One region of the Eionea flava genome, then DNA from elsewhere that is predicted to be linked to it. Evidence: predicted binding sites of a transcription regulator. Region 1 holds the regulator's gene; each other region holds the start of a gene.
What was found. Region 1 encodes sigma-54, which starts transcription at its own class of promoters, with help from an activator protein. Its sites were predicted from a motif close to TGGCACANNNNTTGCNNT; they were not measured.
Positions count from the first base shown of each region.

Region 1 (3,191 bases):
AAGTACTGGCTTGAGCAGTTTTTGTTCTTTACTAATCGCTTCACGGAGGTCTGTGCTTTCGTTACTGAGTGGATGTTTGCGCCGTGTTTCACTAAAGCGTTGAATTAATACATCTTCAGTAGCATCGAAAAATAAAATTTGGTGTTGTAAATTGTGATGAGAAATTTGAGCGAGTATCTCAGGCAGTTGTTCTAGCGAGTTATTATGGTTGCGCGCATCAATGCTAATGGCATACCGAACATCAGAAAGAGAGGCGCTATGCTTAGCTAATGTCGTAATTAGCGAGGTGGGTAGATTATCAATACAAATAAAGCCGATATCTTCCAAAACATGAAGTGCAGTACTTTTCCCCGATCCAGAGCTACCACTTATGATAATCAGTTGCATAATTGCCTCATGTTGCAATGTGATGGCATTGCTTGGTTTATCGCGCGATTCTCATTATTTCGTTAAACGCCGATGGTTTTGAATCTGATATAGGTGTCGCGTTTGCTGTTTTTCTCGGTTAAAAGTCAATCAAATAAATACTTTTATTAAGGTATCGATGTCTTGTGCTTGCCTGACTTTTTGTAAAATAGCATCATTTGAAAACACCTCCGCAATGCTTGCGAGTGTTTTAAGGTGATCGTCATTGGCATCTTCGGGAACAATTAGGACAAAAATAACATCCACTTTTTCGTTATCAATGGCGTCAAAGTCAATTCCTTGTTTTAGTGTAACTAGCATTGCAGTGATTTTTTTACATTCGCTAATACGACAATGAGGAATCGCTATGCCATTGCCTATTCCTGTTGAGCCGAGTTTTTCACGAGCGATTAAAGCGCTGAATGTATCGGTAGCACTGAGATCTTGATTCACTTGGCTAAGGTGTTCGGCAATATTTTCTAGTAGTCTTTTTTTGCTGCTACTGTCTTGTTGGCAGAGCACATTAGTCGATGATAGAAGTGATGGTATATCCATTTTTCGGTTTAATCTCTATGGTTGTATTAAGTGCCTTTACATGAGCTGCTTGCGTTCATTGGATGGCGGAATTGACATTGACTCTCTGTATTTTGCAATAGTTCGGCGGGCAACTTTGATGCCTTGCTCTGCCAATAAATTAGTGATTTTGTTGTCACTTAGCGGTTTGGCGGTATTCTCTGCTGCAATGAGTTTTTTGATAATAGCGCGGATTGCCGTAGAAGAGCATTCTCCCCCGCTGTCGGTTGTTACGTGACTTGAGAAAAAATATTTCAGTTCAAATATCCCTTTCGGGGTATGCATATATTTATTCGTAGTGACTCGAGAGATGGTTGATTCATGCATTTCTACAATGTCAGCAATGTCGTGTAGCACGAGAGGCTTCATAGCTTCTTCGCCAAAATCCAAAAAGCCTCTTTGTTTTTCGACAATAGCGGTGGCGACTTTTAATAGTGTCTCGTTACGACTTTGTAGGCTTTTCAAAAACCACTTGGCTTCTTGTAGGTTATCTTTTAAAAATGTGTTGTCGCTACTGGAATCGGCTCGCTTGACCAAGTTGGCGTACTGATCGTTAATACGAATTTTAGGGGCAATATCAGGGTTGAGCTCTACGAGCCAATGTCCTTCGTGCTTGCTAACAAAAACATCTGGCACCACGTATTCAGTATCACTACTACCAATATCTTCGCCGGGGTGAGGGTTAATGCTTTGAATTAAGCTAATGGCTAACTTCAGCTCATCTTCTTTTATTCGTAGCTTGCGCATAATAGTTTTGTAGTCGCGCGTACCCAGTAACGGCAGATAATCGGTTGCGATGCGCTTAGCAGCTTCTAGCCCAGGTATCGTTTGATTTGAATCGTGATGCAGAAGTAACTGATTAAGCTGTATAACAATACACTCGCTTAAATTTTGGCTCGCGACACCCGGGGGGTCGAATTGTTGTAAGCGATGCAGTACGGCGTACACTTCATCTTCTTCAACGTCGTCCAATGCTCGCTGCAGCCCCTCAATAATATCGTCCATATTGGATGACAGCATGCCAGAGGGTTGAATATCATCAATAATCGTAAGAGCGATTGAGTAGTCTTTGTCAGAAAAGGGGGTAAGGTTTAGTTGCCACATTAAATGGTCTTGAAGGCTCTCCGACCCGCTACGCTGCGCTTCGAACATTGAGTCTTCATTGGGAGTCGATGCGGCTGACGAACCACTTGGCTGGTATACATCATCCCAACTAGTATCCACAGGTAAGTCGTCTGGGATATTATCTTGCGACCATTCGGTTTCTGGTGATGATGCATCATTTTTATCGTCACGGTCTACGCGAGTATCGTGCTCAGATACGTCGCTGCCGATCGATTGATCCGTTGTTTTATCTGCTCCATCGTCTGTTTTGGCGGGGGTTTCTGATTGCGAGTTGACACTGGTTTCTGTTGCTGAGCTGGCATCGTTTTTGAAGCTCTCTTCCACTTCTAGCATGGGGTTGCTGTCGAGAGCTTCTTGAATTTCATTCTGTAAATCGAGAGTAGAAAGCTGCAACAGGCGAATGGCCTGCTGTAGCTGAGGGGTCATCGTGAGGCTTTGCCCCATTTTTAGCTGTAGTGATTGCTTCATTTCGCCAACGTATCTCGTTACTGTCTGAGTGAGGCCTAAAACACCTATTGAAATCTTTGCGTGAAATGAGGGCAAAATAGCTTTCGTGCAAAGGTCTCAATTGAACGTAAAGGAGCGGTATCTATCTGCACCTGTATAAGTTAATTGGCGAGCGTAAATAGGGTATCTATATCTATGGTGCTATGCCAATGAAATATTTATTAACTGTTATGATTCTAGTCAGTCAGTGGGTGATAAGCAAGACTTATGCCTTTTATAGTTTAGGCAAAGCAGTCCCGCTTCACTGGTTGCTTTTTGTTCAGGCTTGGGTGGTGAAACGCTGTTTAAAGTGAAAAATTATCACCAAGGTATACGGCTTTAACTTGCTCGTTTTGTAGCACTTCATCGGGTGAGCCTTGAGCAATAATGTGGCCTTCGCTGACTATATAGGCTTTTTCGCAGATAGTGAGTGTTTCGCGTACATTGTGGTCGGTAATTAGCACGCCGATGCCGCGTTGTTGTAAGTGAGTAATAATTTGTTTTATATCGTTCACCGAGATGGGGTCGACACCAGCGAATGGCTCGTCTAAAAGAATAAACGTAGGCTCTGTTGCAAGTGCTCGGGCAATTTCGACACGTCG
Region 1 is NZ_AP036018.1:2,154,166-2,157,356, reverse strand. It holds gene rapZ (RNase adapter RapZ) at 1-387, opposite strand, end outside; gene ACZ5O6_RS09450 (PTS sugar transporter subunit IIA) at 517-960, opposite strand; gene ACZ5O6_RS09445 (RNA polymerase factor sigma-54) at 997-2,571, opposite strand; gene lptB (LPS export ABC transporter ATP-binding protein) at 2,895-3,191, opposite strand, start outside.

Region 2 (3,191 bases), 730 kb from region 1:
GGTATTATCGAGGACGGTATTTCTGAGAGAGTCATCAAAAAGCATATTCTTATTACTGATGATTCATCAATTGCTCGTAAGCAAATACAGCGTGTGGTTGAGCAGATGGGCATACAAACAACGCTTAAAAAAGATGGGCGTGAAGCGCTAGATTACCTTGAAGGTTTGGTTGCGGAGGGTAAAGACCCTAACGAAGAGCTCGTTTTGGTCATATCCGATATAGAAATGCCAGAAATGGACGGGTACACCTTTACGGCTGCCGTGCGTGATAACCCTAAACTCAAAGACTTACATATTATTTTGCATACCTCTTTGAGCGGTGTCTTTAATGAAGCGATGGTTAAAAAAGTAGGGGCTGACGACTTTTTATCTAAATTTAATCCCGATTTGTTAGCGCAACGTTTAAATGATCGCATCTTTGATATGACAGGTGAAAAACTTATTGAAGAATAATATAAGTCCTATTAATACTCTGCTATTACGGTAGTGGATTTTTATTCATTAAATATCGAGAACTCTGTGACAGAACCGCTACCTAATGCATCGCTTAATTTTTCTGAGGATTGTCTCGACTTCAAGGCATTTTGTGATTATTTACAAGAGGCAAGCGGTATTACCCTGACTCCCGGGAAATCTTATTTAGTTTCTGCCCGTATTCGAAATATCATGGTTTCTCATCAAATGGCAGATCTGTCTGAGCTGACAGGTGCTCTTAAAAAAAATGACAAAAGGTTGCATCAAGAAATTATTGATGCAATGACAACCAATGAAACCTTTTGGTTTCGAGACGATTACCCCTTTCTATATTTCACAAACTCTTTACTACCGCAATGGGCTTCGCCAGATAATAGAGAGTCTTCCATTAAAATTTGGTCCGCTGCTTGTTCGTCAGGACAAGAACCTTATTCTTTGGCTATGCTATCTGAGGAGTTTAAAGAAAAAAATGTATTTAATAAGCGTATCGAGATATTAGCAACTGATTTATCCAATGCAATTTTGCAAAAAGCCCGGCAAGGCGTGTTTGATAAACTGTCAGTAGATCGAGGCTTATCTCAGCAACGACTGAGTAAATTCTTCTCAGAAACTAATGGCCATTACCAAGAATGGCAGGTCAATACTGAGCTAAAGCGTTATATTCAGTTTAGAGCAATTAACTTATTGGATTCTTTTAATAGTTTAGGGCAGTTCGATATTATATTTTGCCGAAATGTGCTGATTTATTTTACTCGAGAAACCAAAAGTGACATTTTAAAAAGAATGCATAAATGCCTCAAGCCCGACGGTTATTTGTGTCTAGGCTCTTCAGAAAGTTTGGCGGGCGCAAAAGACTTGTTTTCTATGGTTCACTGCAAGCCGGGTATTATTTATCAAGCAAAATAGTGTCTTTATTTTTTAATGTGATGATTAGTTTTTAATCGTTACTATTTACTCTCTTCTTTAACTCATCATTTTCGCTATATCAAAAAATATAATTATAAGATTTTAAAATCTTAGCGGAAATTTCTTGCCGTCCATCTTTTAATTTTAAAAATTATATTATTAAATCCATTAAAAACAACAGCTTATTTTTTTGGCATATTGCTTGCTAATTAATACTTAGTAATGAGAAATGTTGAGTAGGCACAATTATGGCAATTAACTTTAATAATGCGTTAGGTGTTCATGAGCAGGCTTTGCGTCTTCGTTCAGATCGTGCAGCGTTATTAGCAGATAACTTAGCGAATGCTGATACACCAGGGTATAAAGCAAAAGACATCGATTTTAAAGCGGTACTAGGTGGTCAAGTGCAAATGAATGCTTCAGGATCTTCTATGAAAAAAACACATGGTATGCATTTTTCTACTTCTATGCAAAATTCTGAATACGATATGTTATATAGAACACCTCAGCAGCCATCTATTGATGGAAACACAGTAGAAGAGCAAATAGAAAATGCAGAGTATATGAAAAATACTTTGGCTTTTGAGGCAAGTTTTAATTTTTTAAATGGAAAATTTAAAAAGCTTACATCAGCAATTAAAGGTGAATAGTATTTATTTGTTCACTAAACTAGCAATTAATTTGAGGTTAATTATGTCATTAGATAATGTTTTTTCGATTGCTGGGTCAGGTATGAACGCCCAAAGTTTACGCCTTAATACAACAGCAAGTAATATTGCTAATGCAGATTCTGCTGCGTCAAGTATTAACGAAACCTATCGAGGTAGGCATCCTATTTTTGCCGCTCTGCAAGATACGATGAATCTTGATAAACATGGAAACAAAGGCGTTGGCGTTAGTGTGCTAGGTGTTGTTGAAAGTGATGCGCCTCTACAGCCTCGCTATGAGCCTAATCACCCGTTATCAAATGATGAAGGTTATGTTTTTTACCCGAATGTTAATGTCGTTGAAGAAATGACTAATATGATATCGGCTTCTCGCTCTTTTCAAATTAACGTAGAGGTTATGAATTCTGCAAAGCAGATGATGCAACGCACATTGTCGTTAGGCCAATAATTTTTATTAAGTATTAGAACTAAAAAACTTTTAGATTAGAAATATGTAACATATTGGTGTTCCTATGATTAATTCTATTTCAGAAAATAGCTTTCTAAACTCACTGAGTATACAAACTCAAAGAGAAGAAGAGGCGGCAGAAAATGAGGCGGCAGGTAACGAGCTAGGGCAAACGGCATTTTTAGAGCTAATGATTACCCAGATGGAAAATCAGGACCCTTTAAGTCCACAAGAAAACTCTGAGTTTATTGCTCAATTAGCGCAATTTAGTTCAGTTGAAGGTTTAGAAAGATTAAATTCTAATTTTGATAGTTTTAGTAGTAGCTTTATTTCAAATCAGGCATTGCAAGCCTCTTCTTTAGTTGGGCGTTATGTCTCTGTTCCTTCAAGCGAGGCTGAACTTGTCGAAGGTAGCTTTATTGGCGGTAATATTGAATTACCAGCAGCAACAACGAATATGACAATGAATATTTATAATGCTCAGGGCTCACTTGCAGAACAAATACCAATGGGAGCACAAGCTGCTGGCGATGTGGTCTTTCGTTGGGACGGTAAACGTATCGAAATTAATGGTGAGTTATCAAGTTGGGAGTCAGATAATCCGATAATTTCTGGAGATTATCGTTTCGAGGTAGTCGCTACGCAAAATGGTGAAACAGAGCAATTAAGTACAGCGCTGACAGCAAATGTTAACA
Region 2 is NZ_AP036018.1:1,428,977-1,432,167, reverse strand. It holds gene ACZ5O6_RS06275 (chemotaxis protein CheV) at 1-453, shown strand, start outside; gene ACZ5O6_RS06270 (CheR family methyltransferase) at 520-1,380, shown strand; gene flgB (flagellar basal body rod protein FlgB) at 1,629-2,030, shown strand; gene flgC (flagellar basal body rod protein FlgC) at 2,074-2,496, shown strand; gene ACZ5O6_RS06255 (flagellar hook assembly protein FlgD) at 2,561-3,191, shown strand, end outside.
Region 2: a site for sigma-54 is predicted at 1,572-1,589, ahead of flgB (flagellar basal body rod protein FlgB). Genes of this name have one in related genera too.

Region 3 (3,191 bases), 680 kb from region 1:
TTTTCGGCCAAAAAAATTATGCTAGCGAGATGATTGACAATTAAGCGGGAAATTAAAATAGAGGGCTACGGTAAGAATAGATCGTAGCCGAAAAAATTCTATATATAAGCATCAACAAGACTATAGGATTGTTGGCGAGACTGAATAGGCGTTATTGTAGCCTGCAACTCTTCGTCTGAAGAATTTTGTTGTCCATAACCTGAGCTACCTTCGTTTTCAGTTTCTTTATCTTGTTGCTGAGATTGATCTGACACATCAACATCCGCTAAATTAAGCCCTTCTTCAGCAAACATCTCTCTTAATCGCGTCGACTGTTGATCGAGAGCCTCACGCACACTGGCATGCTGTACCGTAAAGCTAACTTGAGCCTGATCTTGATTAACGCCTACTTTGACTTGCAATGAGCCTAATTCAGGTGGATCAAGCTGAATAGTTGCCTCCTTAATACCCTTTGAAGACATCCACATGACTTTATCCGTTACCGCTTGCCCCCACTGACCTGCCGATTGAAAGGATGTGTTAAGAGAGATGGGGTTGGTAGGTAATAAGTCCGCAGATAATTTACTCGCTAAAGGTGATAAAACTGGGGTTGTTGATGGTAATGGTTTTTCTATATCCTTAGTCATTTGTATAAGGTCAAAATCTTTGAGACCTTCCTTATCTAAAAGGCTTATTGGTACGCCATTGTTCTTTTCGCTCATTATTTTATTCAGTATTGCGGTATTACCTAGCAATGATTCAGTTTGAGTTTGTAAGCCACTGGTTGATGATGGCTGAAGTGGTAAATGCGTATTTTTGATATTGGCATTCGCTGTAGAAACCATCGCACTTAGCGGGCTAATAGGTAGGCCAGTTATCGTATCTGCTGGCAATTCTAATTCTGACAAAGTGACATGTTCACTCTGTAACACGGAAGGTAAAGGTAGAACCTCGACAGGAACACTTAATGTTGCTTCATCTACAACCCGTGGGGAAACACTAAGCAATGGACTATTAAGTGCTGATGAGTCTGTTACCAATAATGCCGATGATTGAGTGACTTGGTCTGGCGTTTCTTGCATACCTCCAGATTCGCTGGGTGAAGAATCAGCCGATGTAATCGCTTGCCCATCTTTTAGGTCTACTGCTTTATCACTGTCTATCCTTTTATTTCCTTCGATAGGCTTATCGCCTTTCATTTCTTTGTTCGCCTCCTTCATATCCTCTCTAAAACGACTATTACTCTTTGTACTCTCAAGATGACTGTCCCCAGAGACTTTATCTGCAGGCTTTGGCACAGCGGGCAATAGACCGCCCATAGTAGAAGGCAAACTTGTCTGATTCATACATTACATCCTATTTTATATCATTCGCTACCGATAGCGGCATGTTATGACCGCACGATCACCGTTTACTTAATTAAACTAGACACCTATTCGGCAATGGTTTGCCTAATATCAGTGTAAAAATTTTTCACAGGGGTTTTAATCATTAGCGAGCAAATTAAATGCCAATAAAAAGAGTGTTTATAAGATGGCGACTAAAAGAAGGGAATTAAAGGTGGATGATTCCTTAAGTCGTCATTGAACGAATATGTTGTCTAGCCGATAGTTCGTCGATTAATTTTTGTAATTTTTTTTCATCGACTGCAGCTGAATTTTGATGTTTTTTCTCAATCATATCCTGCAAAACAGATATTTTATGCTGCTGCTCAACTAATTCTTGGCGCAACTCAGCAAGACGCGCTTCGGCAAATTGAACTTTTTCTTGCTGCTGAACAATAGCCGTCTGTAGTTGCGCACAGAAACTGCGGTAGCGGATAGATTCAATAGCACTGCAGTGCTTTTGTAGCCTTATTTTTTCTTGATATTCACCTAAGTAGTTCGTTAAATTTTGGGTTTGCTGTATTTCTTGCTCTACAAACAAACTGGCTGCCCTCACCTTTTTCGCAACCGAATCCTGACGTTGAGTGGCTTGTTGCAACACTAAGTCTAATGAAGCGGTCATCGATTGAGCCACAATTAGGTATTAACCTTAGCAGCGGCGGAAGATGTATTGGTGAATGGCTTATTGGTCTGGGCCTGCGCACTATCCATGAGCGCTTGTAATTCGACTATACTCGCATCACGAGAAACAGCATCGTCTATTCCCTGCTGAATAAACGTTTGTAGTCGAGGGAAGTACTCAATCGCCGTATCAATATCTTTGTCAGCCCCTTTAACGTAAGCACCAATATTAATTAAGTCCCGATTTTTGTAATACGTCGCCAATAACTGTTTGAAGCGCTGTAAGCGCTTGATATGTTCGGGTTCAGCAACCGTTGTTGTTACTCGACTAATAGACATTTCAACATCAATCGCGGGATAAACGCCACTTTCGGCCAGTTGTCGAGACAGTACGACATGGCCATCTAAAATAGCACGAGCAGAGTCTGCTATCGGATCTTGCAGGTCATCCCCTTCTGTTAACACAGTATAAAATGCAGTAATTGAACCACTGCCCTCTTTCCCGTTCCCTGCACGTTCAACCAATTGTGGGAGCTTGGCAAACACCGAGGGTGGATAACCTTTGGTCGCGGGTGGTTCGCCAATAGCCAGTGCGATTTCTCTCTGTGCTTGAGCATAACGAGTGAGTGAGTCCATCAACAATAGGACTTGTTTACCTTGATCCCGATAATATTCGGCTATTTGACTCGTAAGCTGAGAAGCGCGTAGCCGCATTAACGGGCTTTCGTCCGCAGGCGAAGCAACAACAACAGAGCGCGCCAAGCCCTCTTTACCCAAGCTATGCTCAATAAATTCTTTGACCTCACGACCACGTTCACCAATAAGCCCGACAACCACGACATCAGCAGTAGTGAAACGTGTCATCATGCCAAGCAAAACACTTTTACCAACCCCACTGCCCGCAAACAAACCCAAGCGCTGCCCTTTGCCTACTGGGATTAAGGCATTGATTGCACGAATGCCGACATCTAGCGAGTCTTTAATTGGGGCACGCTCTAAAGGATTAATACGCGCTGACTCTGCAGAGCGCATAGAAATATCGCTTTGTGTACTCTCTAAGCAACCTAAGCCATCAATGGGCTGCCCGAGACCATCGATGACACGTCCGAGTAGCTTTTCATTAATGGCTAATTGGCTGGCCTGAGACTGAGGAATAACCCGAGCACCTGAGCGCACGCCCATTATTGATTTAACCGGCATGAGAAA
Region 3 is NZ_AP036018.1:1,476,690-1,479,880, forward strand. It holds gene ACZ5O6_RS06495 (flagellar hook-length control protein FliK) at 99-1,325, opposite strand; gene ACZ5O6_RS06500 (flagellar export protein FliJ) at 1,552-1,986, opposite strand; gene fliI (flagellar protein export ATPase FliI) at 2,001-3,191, opposite strand, start outside.
Region 3: a site for sigma-54 is predicted at 1,475-1,492, ahead of ACZ5O6_RS06495 (flagellar hook-length control protein FliK). Genes of this name have one in related genera too.

Region 4 (3,191 bases), 440 kb from region 1:
CCTTGGCTTCATTACCGACGTAGCTGAATCCTTTTTCTCCGTATTTATCGATTAAAAATGTCGCCTTTTTTTCACCGGTTAAATTAATATTCGCTGTTGTTCCAAAGCATGCGGTAAAAAAATCAAAGCGTTCGGCTACCTGTGTAGCTAAGGCATGCCACGAGCCGGTACAAAGTACGATTTCTCTACCTTGGCTATATTGTGCTTCTAGGTAGGTGATGAGTTCATGATTCCAAGGTAGGTGCTCGGTATCTAACTGAACATGGTTATGTAAACACTCTTTGAGATAGGCTTTTCCTTTTGATAGCCAAAAGGGTAGGCAAAGGATTAGCCATGGCTTCGTGAACAGTAATTGAATAATGCTTTCATGGAGTAAGTCGGTGCTAATTAAACTGCCGTCAAGGTCAACGGCGAGCACGCAGTTATTCACTGGTTGAGTCATTAGCTACTCCCTTGGCCCATTTGGAATTGATGTAGTGGCCAGCATAAACGGCAAATGCCGTTACCATCGGAATAATGGGAATATGATACCTGTCTTGAGAAACAATAATGGCATGAATGCCTGCAGAGCTTGCCCATAACAAAATGAAAGGGTGGAACGCGGTATGCCAAAAGCCTTGTTGGATAATCATGATGATGATACCCGCAAGTGCTGCCAACAAAATTATGCTCCAATACGATTGAGCCACCAATTTTAAAGGCATGAGCGCCCAATCACCTAAGGCTTGCTGAATACCTTTTTCATTCCAGCCTACGCCAATGGTTTCACGTAAATGAAATTGAAAAAACTTTTTGATAGTGCGAGTGATAAAGGTTACGGGTTCTGCTTTGATATGATCGATAGCTTCTTGCTTGAGTGTCTGGTTGCGTGTGTATTCATCCACATCGGCAAAGCGTTCAGGTACTGGGGCATAACTACCGTCGGTGCCAGGATGATTGCCCATCCATAGTGTGACCCCGCCATTCGTCGACATCGGCACAAAAGCATTATAAAGCTCGTAATTTCTATGAGCCCACGGTGATACAAGTAGAGCCAGCATAATCAGTGATAACAGTGAACGAGGCAGCCAAATGCGAATGGATGTGCCTTGTATGCATAGGTAGAACGCTGCAATAAATAGCGTCACGATAGCAAGAGGGCGTATGTAGTAAGCGATCGCAAATAATATGCCTGATGATAAGCCTAGTTTTATGATGTTGGGTGATGGCGTTGTTAGCAGGTAAAACGCACCCATTAATACTGCCATGTAAGGTAACTCACTTGCCAGCACGGTGGTATAGAAGATGAGCGTTGGCCATAACGCGATTAACAGTGCGCTGACTAATCCGATACTGGGGTGTGAGAAAAAGCGATCGCAAAGAGCGCGTGTCAGTACAATAATAGCTAATGTGCAACCAATGTTGACGATGATTATGGGTAAATAATTATGTCCAAACAACATATATAGCAAGCTATAAATAGCGGAGGTGCCTACTGGCCAAAAGGCGGTAGGGCGCTCAGGTGTCCATCCGTAAGTACCGTGCTGCCAAATGTTAAGTGCAAACGTATCGTAGGCTGCGCTGTCTGACATGGGAATAACAGGAACTAATAATGCCCATGCAATACGTAGACCCACCGCCAAGACACAGATATGGGTGATAGACAGTTGCTGAAAGATGGAGTGATGGTTTGTCATATTCTAGATGTCGGTGGGTTGCTAGCGCGTGTGGCATTATTTATTGCTTTTCGAAAGACTAATCAAATTATGGTGTGTGCCATAGGCTTAGTCAAATCAATGCATGATTAATCAATGGTTTGTCTTACCGTGGCTTGCCGCTATAACAGAGCGTTTTATCAGATTTGCGCTAAATTTAGGCCGATACTGGCGTGCTCAACTAATCACCGGTATACTCCGCGCCTTTATTTGTCATTTCAAAGACTACCTAACATGGCATAGAGATCATCTAACGCCTATATAACCCTACCTGAGAATTATCCAGTGATTGAAAAACTCCGTAATATCGCCATTATCGCGCACGTCGATCATGGTAAAACCACCCTTGTTGATAAATTGTTAAGCCAGTCGGGCACGCTTGAGCGCAAAGACCAAGATTCCGAACGCGTAATGGACTCGAACGACCAAGAAAAAGAGCGCGGCATTACTATTCTGGCAAAAAATACAGCGATTGAATGGAATGACTATCACATTAACATCGTGGATACCCCTGGACACGCCGACTTCGGTGGTGAGGTAGAGCGTGTGCTATCGATGGTTGATTCTGTGTTGTTGCTGGTTGATGCTGTTGATGGCCCAATGCCTCAAACGCGTTTCGTGACCTCGAAAGCCTTCGAACAAGGTTTAAAGCCTATTGTTGTGATTAACAAAGTTGACCGCCCGGGTGCACGTCCTGATTGGGTGGTTGATCAAGTATTCGATTTGTTTGATCGTCTAGGTGCAACCGATGAGCAACTCGACTTCCCTATTATTTATGCATCAGCATTAAATGGCATCGCGGGCTTAGATGCCGATGAGTTAGCCGATGATATGACGCCGCTCTTTCAAATGATCACTGAAAAAGTGCCAACGCCAGATGTTGACCCTGAGGGTGAGTTCCAAATGCAAATTTCTGCACTCGATTACGACAGCTATGTTGGCGTTATCGGTGTCGGTCGCATTACTCGCGGTAAATTAAAAGCCAATCAGCAAGTGATTATTAAGCAAGCGAGTGGTGATGAGCGTAAAGGCAAAGTGCTTAACGTGAAGGGTTACTTAGGTCTTGACCGTGTCGATGTTGAACAAGCCAAAGCTGGTGATATTGTTTGTATTAACGGTATTGACGGCCTAAGTATTTCAGATACCTTGTGTGATCCTGATCGCGTTGAAGCATTGCCGGCGCTATCGGTTGATGAGCCAACAGTAAGTATGACTTTTAGTGTGAACGATTCACCTTTTGCCGGTTTAGAAGGCAAGTACGTGACGTCACGCAATATTAAAGAGCGTCTAGATCAAGAGTTAATTCACAATGTTGCCTTACGCGTTGAGCAGGGTGAGACGGCGGATAAATTTAAAGTATCCGGCCGTGGTGAATTGCATTTGTCAGTATTGATCGAAACCATGCGTCGTGAAGGTTTTGAAATTGGTGTTTCTCGTCCAGAAGTAGTGCAGCGAGAAGTTGACGGTGTGATTCAGGAGCCGTTTGAAAGCGTGGTT
Region 4 is NZ_AP036018.1:2,590,258-2,593,448, reverse strand. It holds gene ACZ5O6_RS11215 (UbiA family prenyltransferase) at 1-442, opposite strand, end outside; gene ACZ5O6_RS11210 (glycosyltransferase family 39 protein) at 423-1,676, opposite strand; gene typA (translational GTPase TypA) at 1,980-3,191, shown strand, end outside.
Region 4: a site for sigma-54 is predicted at 1,741-1,758, ahead of ACZ5O6_RS11210 (glycosyltransferase family 39 protein). Genes of this name have one in related genera too.